Regions from separate parts of the Streptomyces sp. JLBG701 genome, predicted to be linked through region 2. Evidence: riboswitches for the same ligand, from Rfam matches in the RefSeq annotation. Region 2 holds a riboswitch; each other region holds the start of a gene.

Region 1 (3,268 bases), 3.7 Mb from region 2:
GGCGCTCGCCACGCTCCTCACCCGCCTCCCAGACCTCCAACTCGCGGCGGATCCAACCGATTTGCGCTGGCGCGGCGGCCTCATCATGCGTGGATTGCGCACTTTGCCTGTGGAGTTCACGCCGGTCCGTTAATTCCGTCCGGCGACTGCGCAGGGCCCCGCTCCGCCACCGCAAACCTGACAAACCCTCAAGTCTGTGATCTTCACGTGATCCTCGCGGCATTAACTTGTGACAAGTGATCGACTGCAGATACGTTCGCGTACCAGTGCGACGCCCCCGCTTCATCCGTCGCGCAGGTCACTGTTGCCTCCGGAAAGGTCCCCACATGCTCTCCGGGAACGGTCGTCACCGTCGCCCCCGTCAGGCCCCCGCCATCCTCGTCGCGGCCGGAGTCACCGGCTCCGCCATCGCGATCCCGCTCCTCGGGGCGACGGTGGCGAGCGCCGCCGACGGCACCACGTGGGATCGCGTCGCGGAGTGCGAGAGCGGCGGCGCGTGGAGTGCCAACGAGGGCAACGGGTACTACGGCGGCCTCCAGCTGAGCCAGGAGAACTGGGAGGAGTACGGCGGCCTGGACTACGCCCCGAGCGCCGACCTGGCCAGCCGCTCGCAGCAGATAGCCGTCGCCGAGAAGCTCCTCGACGACCAGGGTGTGGGCGCGTGGTCCACCTGCGGCCTGCTCAACGGGCTCAGCCAGGACTCGGCTTCGGCGGATGTCGACACGGGTGTCGCGGGGGACTCGTCCGACTCGTCGGATTCGTCCAGCTCTTCCGGTCTGTCCGACTCCTCCGGTAAATCATCTGATACGTCCTCTTCGTCCAGCGACTCCTCAAGCGACTCCCCGGGCGCTTCCGCCGACGCCGGCTCCACGGGCAACTCCGCGGACAACTCCACCAAGTCCGACAAGTCGCCTTCGTCTTCCGAGTCCGCGTCGACGTCCACCGAGAGCGCTCCTCAGGAAACGGACAGTTCATCCACAGGTGCGACGAAGGGTGACGAGTCGGGCAACTTCGAGCAGAGTGTCGGCTCTTCGGCCCTCGTCGACACGGGCGCGCTCGGCACCGGCAGGCATCGCGGCGCCAGTGAGTCGCGTGAGTCGTACACAGTCCGTGCCGGCGACTCGCTCGCGTCCATCGCCGACTCCCTTGACCTCGATGGCGGATGGCGTGCGCTCTATGCCGCGAACAAGAAGGCGATCGGGTCCGACCCGAGTCACATCTTCGCCGGTCAGACCCTCGATCTTGGTGTCTAAACGGGTTAAAAGCAGCGGGAGTTCGCGTCATGGTTCGCGCTGAATGTCCGGTTTGGGGAAAGTGTGGGATGAGTCTCAGAAGCCCTGATCGTCTTTGAAATTCCGGCGATCGCCTGTCTACGGTCGTCACCGCTCGTCAACACGAGCCCCGTCTGCCGCAACGCCGAGTCCTGCCAGCGGCCTACGGGAACAGTCGTCGCTCAACAGCGCCGTAGGCAGGAGCGGGGGACCCAAGGTAAGTGCCGGGCCCGGCAGTTGAAGCCTTCGAGGCTTCAGTGGCCGGAACCGGCTTGGGGTGAAGTCGTACATCGAAAGGTGTGCGGCCGGGCAACTCACACGGCCCGAACCCGACAGCTCACCTCGCAGGCGTCGGTGAGGGGATCAACCATGCTGTTTTCCGGTAAGGGCAAGCACCGTCGCCCGTCCAAGGCCACCCGCGTCGCCGCACTGGCCGGCGTGACCGGTGTCGCCATCGCTGCGCCGCTGATGGCGTCCGGCACCGCCTCCGCCGCCACCGCCTCCGAGTGGGACACCGTCGCCCAGTGCGAGTCCGGCGGCAACTGGGCCATCAACACCGGTAACGGCTACTACGGCGGCCTCCAGTTCTCGGCCTCCACCTGGGCCGCGTACGGCGGCTCCGCCTACGCCTCCACCGCCGACCAGGCCACCAAGGCGCAGCAGATCGAGATAGCCGAGAAGGTCCTCGCCGCGCAGGGCAAGGGTGCCTGGCCGACCTGTGGCACCGGCCTGTCCAGCGCCTCGTACACCGGCAGCAGCAGCTCCAGCTCCTCCGCCGACACGAGCACCGGCACCACCACTCGCTCGACCGAGCAGTCGGCCTCCCGCTCCGCCGAGCGCCCGGCCGCCAAGAAGACCGTGACCACCCCGACCGGCAAGAAGGTCAAGAAGGGTGACGGCGAGTACAAGGTCGTCAAGGGTGACACCCTCAGCTCCATCGCCGAGGAGCACGACGTCAAGGGCGGCTGGGCGAAGCTGTTCAAGCTGAACAAGGACATCGTCGAGGACGCCGACCTCATCTACCCGGGTCAGCAGCTCCACCTCAAGTAAGACCTAGCTGAACCACAGCGCCCTCACATCCGTGGTCCTCATACTGAAGGCCTCGTGAGGGTCACCCCCGTCCCCCACGAGGCTCCCCGCTCCGGTGCGTGTTCCCCCGTACGCACCGGGGCGGGGCTTTTTCTTGCGCCGACTTTGTACGGCCGTCTTTGTACGGCCGTCTTTGTTCAGTTCAGAAACAATTTACTCTCGGTTCTGTCCAGGGGCCGGTCCAAGCGGTGGCTGATCGCCCGGAGCCGGTTAGGCTCGGTCTCGCAGAACCCATCGCGGTCTTGCAGAGCCGCGTCACATCCCAAGAAGGAGATGCTCGTGCCGTCCATCGACGTCGTCGTAGCCCGGGAAATCCTGGACTCCCGAGGCAACCCCACGGTCGAGGTCGAGGTCGGCCTCGACGACGGCAGCACGGGTCGTGCCGCCGTCCCGTCCGGCGCCTCCACGGGCGCCTTCGAGGCCATCGAGCTCCGCGACGGTGACCCCAACCGCTACCAGGGCAAGGGTGTCGAGAAGGCCGTACTGGCCGTCATCGAGCAGATCGGCCCGGAGCTCGTCGGCTACGACGCCACCGAGCAGCGCCTGATCGACCAGGCGATGTTCGACCTGGACGCCACCGACAACAAGGGCTCGCTCGGCGCCAACGCCATCCTCGGCGTCTCCCTCGCCGTCGCGCACGCCGCCTCCGAGGCCAGCGACCTGCCGCTCTTCCGCTACCTGGGCGGCCCGAACGCGCACCTGCTGCCCGTTCCGATGATGAACATCCTGAACGGCGGCTCGCACGCCGACTCCAACGTGGACATCCAGGAGTTCATGATCGCCCCGATCGGCGCGGAGTCCTTCTCCGAGGCGCTGCGCTGGGGCACGGAGGTCTACCACACCCTCAAGGGCGTGCTGAAGTCCAAGGGCCTGTCCACCGGCCTCGGCGACGAGGGCGGCTTCGCCCC
Region 2 (3,268 bases):
GCGGGGCTTCCGGAGGCCTGGGCGAGCGTCTCGTGGAACCAGCCGCCCAGGGAACGCAGATCCTCGCTGTTGCCCCTCCTGGCACGCTCCTGGCCCAGCCTGACCAGACCGCGCAGCACCTTCAGATGGGCCTCGGTGCGCCGCTGGGCGGCCCGGGCGGCGCCGAGCGGCTCCAGGAGCATGCGCATCTCCAGCAGGTCGGAGGCCTCCTGCTCGGTCGGCTCCGCGACGCACGCGCCCGCGTGCCGCCGGGTCACCACGAAGCCCTCGGCCTCCAGCGTGCGGAGGGCTTCCCGGACGGGGACGCGCGAGACGCCGTAGCGGCGCGCGAGGAGTTCCTCGGTGAGCCGGCTGCCGCGCTCGTAGACACCGGCGACGATGTCGTCCCGGATCGCCGTGCATACCGAGTGCGCCGGAATACGCATGACCGACCTCCGCTTTAATCCCCGTGAAACGTCGACGATTGACGTGTGTTCAGTGACTCTATTGCAATGAGCGGGAATTTCCGATGGCGGGCCGGAATCCATGGATATTTTTTGGACAGCGGGGCCCCTGAAACGCCGAAAGCCCCGGCGGGGGGCCGGGGCTTCAGGGGGCGGAGCGGTCGGTCGTCAGACGTTCACGCCGTGCGAGCGGAGGTAGGCGACCGGGTTGATGTCCGAGCCGTACTCCGCGGTCGTACGGGCCTCGAAGTGGAGGTGCGCTCCGGTGACGTTGCCGGTGGCGCCGGAGAGGCCTATCTGCTGGCCCGTGGTCACCTGCTGGCCGACCGAGACGCCGATGGACGACAGGTGCCCGTACTGGGTGTACGTCCCGTCATTCATCTTGATCACGATGTTGTTGCCGTAGGAGCCGCCCCAGCCGGCCTCGACGACGGTGCCGTAGCCGACCGCGCGGACGCTGGTGCCGGTCGCGGCGTGGAAGTCGATGCCGGTGTGGCTGCCGGAGGACCACAGGGAGCCGCCGGCCTGGTAGCCCGTCGAGACGTAGGAGTTCGCGACCGGGGTGACGAAGGTGTTGAGGCGCTTGCGCTCAGCCGCACGGGCGGCGCGCTCTTTGGCCTCGCGCTCTTCCTTGGCCCTGGCGGCGGCCTTCTTGCGCGCGGCCTTCTCGGCCTTCTCGCGCGCGGCAGCGTCCTCGGCGGCCTGCTTCTGGGCGGCGGCCTGGTCGTCGATCTTCTCGGCGACCGAGTCGCCCATGGTGACGACCGGGATCAGACCGGTCTGCTCGACGGTGTTCTCCGCGGCGAGCGCCGGGGCGGCGAGGGTGCCGATGACGCCGGTGGTGGTGAGGGCCGCGATGCCCGCCGCGCGGGCGGTGGTGCGCTTCATCCGGCTGGGAGCGCGATGCTTCCCGGTGGCGCAGGTGAACGCCATGTAGTGGCTGGTCCTTTCCTTCCTTCTCGCCTACCGGGTTAGCTGACGGGTTCGGAGCAGGAAGGTCTCCTACGGACCCCCTCGCTGCACGCGCGGGCGTCCGATTCACCCCAGGGACTGCACAGAGTGGGTCCCCGGCTCCCCTGGCTCGCGCCGTACGGGGACTCGGCGATGGCTGTCCGGTGCCGCGGACGCGGCGCAGTGCCTGACGGACAGCCCGGACGACGCTAAACGGGACATCTTTCAATCCCCAAACGGATCAAGCGATTTGTAGCGCATGCCACAGGGCAGACAGGCAACCTCTCCCTCAATTCGGACATAAAGGGGCCCTGGTGACTCTTCAGTCACCAGGGCCCCTGTACGCGTGTCGGTACGCGCGTGCCGCTGGTCGGCTCTCTACTCGGCCGGAACGACGGTGACTTCGCCGATTCCGAGCGCCTCGACCGGCTCCGCGATCTGCGCCGCGTCACCGACGAGGATCGTCACCAGGCGGTTCACCGGGAAGGCGCTCACGGCCGCCGCCGTGGCCTCCACGGTGCCGGTGGCGGCGAGCTGCCGGTACAGCGTCGCCTGGTAGTCGTCGGGCAGGTACTGCTCGACCTGGTCGGCCAGCGTGCTCGCGACGGCCGCGGCGGTCTCGTACTTGAGCGGCGCCACGCCGACGAGGTTCTGGACGGCGATGTCGCGCTCGGCGTCGGTGAGTCCCTCGGCGGCGAGCGTGCGCAGCACCGTCCAGAGGTCGTCCAGGGCCGGGCCGGTGTTCGGGGTGTCGACGGAGCCGCTGATGGCGAGCATCGCGGCTCCTGTGCCGTCCGGGGCGGCCCTGAGGACCTGCCCGAACGCCCGTACGCCGTAGGTGTAGCCCTTCTCCTCGCGCAGGACGCGGTCCAGGCGGGAGGTGAGGGTGCCGCCCAGGCAGTACGTGCCGAGCACCTGGGCGGGCCACACGCGGTCGTGCCGGTCGGCGCCGACGCGGCCGATGAGCAGCTGCGTCTGGACGGCACCGGGGCGGTCCACGATGACGACGCGGCCGGTGTCGTCGGCGGTCACCGGCGGCACGGGCAGCGGCTCGGCGCTGGAGCCCGTCCAGGAGCCGATCGTGTCGCCGAGCAGCTCGTCGAGGTCGATCCCGGTGAGGTCGCCGACGACCACGGCGGTGGCCGTGGCGGGCCGGACGTGCTTCTCGTAGAAGGCGCGTACCGCCGCCGAGTCGATGTTCCGGACCGTCTCCTCGGTGCCCTGACGCGCGCGTGACATGCGCGCGGTGGCCGGGAACAGCTCCTTGTAGAGCTCCTTGGCCGCGCGGCGGGAGGGGTTGGCCAGCTCGTGCGGGATCTCGTCGAGACGGTTGTCGACGAGCCGCTCGACCTCGCTGTCCGCGAACGCGGGCGCCCTGAGGGCGTCGGCGAGCAGCCCGAGCGCCTTGGCGAGGCGCGAGGCCGGCACTTCGAGGCTCAGCCGTACGCCGGGGTGGTCGGCGTGCGCGTCAAGCGTGGCCCCGCAGCGCTCCAGCTCGGCGGCGAACTCCTCCGCGGTGTGCTTGTCCGTGCCCTCGGAGAAGGCACGCGCCATGATCGTGCCAACGCCGTCCAGACCGGCCGGCTCGGCGTCCAGGGGCGCGTCCAGGAGGACCTCAACGGCGACGACCTGCTGACCGGGGCGGTGGCAGCGCAGCACGGTCAGGCCGTTGTCGAGCGTCCCGCGCTCCGGCGCCGGGAACGCCCACGGCCTTGCCTCGCCGGCCTGCGGCTGGGAGTGGAACTCCATCGTGGCGAGCTCGGTCACTTGGCCGCCTCCTCGTTCTTGTCGCCGGCCTCGACCGTGGCCTCGGCCTCGGGGTCTTCGGGGGGATCCGCGTCCTCGGCCGCCTCTCCGGCGACCGGCTCGTAGAC
Region 3 (3,268 bases), 1.6 Mb from region 2:
CCTGGTGCTCCGGGCGGGTCGGCATGTTCGGCATCTCCTGGGGCGGCTTCAACTCCCTCCAGATCGCGGCCCTCGCGCCCGAGCCGCTCAAGGCGATCGTCACGGTCTGCTCGACGGACGACCGCTATGACAACGACGTGCACTACACGGGAGGTTCCGTCCTCGCCGTGGACATGCACGCGTGGGCGGCGACCATGCTCGCCTTCGTGTCCCGGCCGCCCGACCCGCACTACGTCGGCGAGTCCTGGCGCGACATGTGGCTCAAGCGCCTGGAGCGGGTGGACCCCTTCCTGCACACCTGGCTGGCCCACCAGACGCGGGACGACTACTGGCGCCACGGCAGCGTCTGCGAGGACTACGGCGCGATCGACGCCGCCGTCCTGGCCGTGGGCGGCTGGCACGACCCGTACCGCGACACGGTCCTGCGCCTGGTCGAACACCTCCCGCCGGACCGCGTACGCGGCCTGATCGGCCCCTGGTCGCACCAGTACCCCGACCGCGGCCTCCCGCCCGGCCCGGCGATCGGCTTCCTCCAGGAGACCCTGCGCTGGTGGGACCAGCACCTGAAGGGCATCGACACCGGCATCATGTCCGAGTCCCTCCTGCGCGCGTACATCAGCGACTCGCACCCCCCGGCGACGGTCTACGAGACCCTCCCGGGCCGCTGGGTGGGCGAACCGGCCTGGCCCTCCCCCAACGTCACGACCATCTCGTACGGCCTTCAGGGCGCCCCTCTTCCGGTCCGTTCCCCCATGCACACGGGCGTCGACGCGGGCCGCTTCTTTCCCTTCGGCAACGACGGCGACCTGCCGCCGGACCAGCGGGACGAGGACGCGAGGTCGGTCTGCTTCGAGTTCGAAGTGCCGGAGGAGGCCTGGGTGTTGGGGCGGCCGAGGGTGCGGCTGCGGCTGACGTCGGAGGTGGGGCGCGGCCAGGTGGTCGCCCGGGTCTGCGACGTGGCGCCGGACGGCTCGTCGACCCTGGTCACCCGGGGTGTGCTGAACCTGTCGGCGCGGCAGGGGCGCGACCGGGCCGTGGCGTGGCCGCCGGGCGCCACGGAGGAGGTGACCTTCGAGCTCAACGGCATCGGTCACGTCTTCCCGCCGGGGCACCGCATCCGCCTCGCGGTCTCCTCGGCGTACTGGCCGTGGATCTGGCCCCAGCCGGAGTCGGCGGCGGGCTTCACGCTGGATCCGGCGGGCAGTGCGCTGGAACTGCCGGTACGAAACCACGAGTTGACGCCGGGGATCCGCTTCGAGGAACCGGAGGAGGCGGAGCCGATCGGCGTGAACTACCCGGCCACGCTGGACGAACCGCGCCCCGAGCGACTGGTCGTCCGCGATGTCGCGAAGGGCGAGTGGCGCCTGGAGGTCGACCCGCGCTACGGCGGTACGCGCGTGTACCCCGACGGTCTGGAATTCACCGAGGACGCGCTGGAGACGTACACGATCAACGAGTCGGACCCCCTGTCGGCCCGCACCCGCTCGGACTGGTCGATCCGGCTGCACCGCCCCGAGATGGCCTGGGACACGACGGTCACCACTCGCTCGGAGATCGCCTGCGACGCGACGGCCTTCGTCACCTCCAACGAGGTGGTCTGCACGGAGGGCGGCGAGGTCGTCTTTCACCGGACATGGGAGAAGCGGATCCCACGGACAGCCGGTTAACCACTACTTGGGCTTCATTGCCCGATTTGCCGCTCTTGCGAACGCCCGTGAGTTGGGTCACTCACGGGCATTCACGCTTTCATGCACCGGAACCCGCCCCTCCCCTTGCGCCGATGGGCAATTGAGGCTTGGCGACCGCAAAGGATCAAGCACCGCATAAGCCTCACAACAAGGTCAACAGGCATGTTCTGTGAATCCGGTACTTGTTCCGGACATGTGCTGTCGCATACGTTCCCGGCCTGTCGGGCGGAACGCCGAATCCTGCCGCCGCTCGCCACACACTCATCGACGACCACTCGCACGGCAGGAGCGGGGGACCCAGGTAAGTCGCCGGACCCGGACGTCTTCGGACATACCGGTACGGCTTGGGGTTAAGTCGTGTCGCTCTACGGCGGCACGGCCGGGCACCTCCCAGCCCGCACCCGACAGCTCACCTCGCAGGCGCCGGAGAGGAAATCCGCCATGCCCGCTGCCGCTCAATACCGTCTCAAGCGCCCCAACCGCCTCGCCCGCAAGCTCGCCGTCCTCGGCACCGGAGCCGCCGTACTGGCCCTCCCGCTCATCGGCGCGACCACCGCGTCCGCGGCCACCACGACCACGGTCACGGCCACCTCGCTGGGATACGCGAACAACCTCGACGGCTGGATCCGGGCCTCCCTCCAGGTCATGGCGCAGAACGGAATCCCCGGGACGTACGACGGCATCTATCGCAACGTCATCCGTGAGTCCTCGGGCAACCCGTACGCCATCAACAACTGGGACTCCAACGCGGCCGCCGGCACCCCGTCCAAGGGCCTGCTCCAGGTGATCGACCCGACCTTCAACGCCTACCACGTGGCCGGCACGTCGTGGGACTCCTACGACCCGGTCGCGAACATCACCGCGGCCTGCAACTACGCGGCGGCGCGGTACGGCTCGATCGACAACGTCTACGGGGCGTACTAGCTCCGCCGGTAGAGCCGCGATGGGTGGTGCCGGGATGTGTCGTCTTGCGTCTGCGGCTTCGTCGTGGCTGGTCGCGCAGTTCCCCGCGCCCCTTGGGCCCTTCGGGCCTTCGGGGCTTCGGGGGTTCGGGGGTTTCAGAGCTGCGGGAACAGTCTTTCCAGGACTACGGCGATGCCGTCGTCCTCGTTCGACAGGGTGATCTCGTCGGCCACCGCCTTGAGTTCGGGATGGGCGTTGGCCATGGCGACGCCGTGGGCGGCCCAGTCGAACATCGGGATGTCGTTGGGCATGTCCCCGAAGGCGATCGTCCGGTCCGGGCTCAGGCCCAGGTGCCGGGCCGCCAGCGCCAGCCCCGTCGCCTTGGTGATGCCGCATGGCTGGAGTTCGACGGTCCCGGGCCCCGACATCGTGACGGTGGCGAGGGAACCCACCACTCCGCGCGCCGTCGACGCCAACTCGTCGTCGGACAGGGACGGGTGGCGCAGCAGGACCTTGCTGATGGGCTCGCCCCAGAGGTCGTCACGCTTCCCGACCTGTACCGCGGGCAGCGTCGGATGGGGCATCAGATACCCCGGTTCGATGAGCGTGAGCCCGTCGACGCCGTCCTGGTCGACGGCCGCGTACACCTGCCCGACCTCGGCCTCGATCTTGCCCAG

The links. A riboswitch is a leader RNA that binds a small molecule or an ion and turns the genes downstream of it on or off. The one in region 2 is predicted to bind cyclic di-AMP.
Region 1: another riboswitch for cyclic di-AMP. It lies ahead of AC5DRG_RS21435 (transglycosylase family protein); the one in region 2 lies ahead of AC5DRG_RS38900 (M23 family metallopeptidase).
Region 3: another riboswitch for cyclic di-AMP. It lies ahead of AC5DRG_RS31465 (transglycosylase SLT domain-containing protein); the one in region 2 lies ahead of AC5DRG_RS38900 (M23 family metallopeptidase).

The regions. Positions count from the first base shown of each region.
Region 1 covers NZ_CM178588.1:4,686,519-4,689,786, reverse strand. The annotation lists gene AC5DRG_RS21445 (cytochrome P450 family protein) at 1-133, shown strand, start outside; gene AC5DRG_RS21440 (transglycosylase family protein) at 327-1,253, shown strand; cyclic di-AMP (ydaO/yuaA leader) riboswitch at 1,451-1,637, shown strand; gene AC5DRG_RS21435 (transglycosylase family protein) at 1,641-2,321, shown strand; gene eno (phosphopyruvate hydratase) at 2,634-3,268, shown strand, end outside.
Region 2 covers NZ_CM178588.1:8,435,090-8,438,357, reverse strand. The annotation lists gene AC5DRG_RS38905 (GntR family transcriptional regulator) at 1-425, opposite strand, end outside; gene AC5DRG_RS38900 (M23 family metallopeptidase) at 612-1,376, opposite strand; cyclic di-AMP (ydaO/yuaA leader) riboswitch at 1,390-1,557, opposite strand; gene AC5DRG_RS38895 (M16 family metallopeptidase) at 1,773-3,161, opposite strand; gene AC5DRG_RS38890 (M16 family metallopeptidase) at 3,158-3,268, opposite strand, start outside.
Region 3 covers NZ_CM178588.1:6,786,713-6,789,980, reverse strand. The annotation lists gene AC5DRG_RS31470 (CocE/NonD family hydrolase) at 1-1,667, shown strand, start outside; cyclic di-AMP (ydaO/yuaA leader) riboswitch at 1,947-2,126, shown strand; gene AC5DRG_RS31465 (transglycosylase SLT domain-containing protein) at 2,130-2,612, shown strand; gene AC5DRG_RS31460 (HAD family hydrolase) at 2,747-3,268, opposite strand, start outside.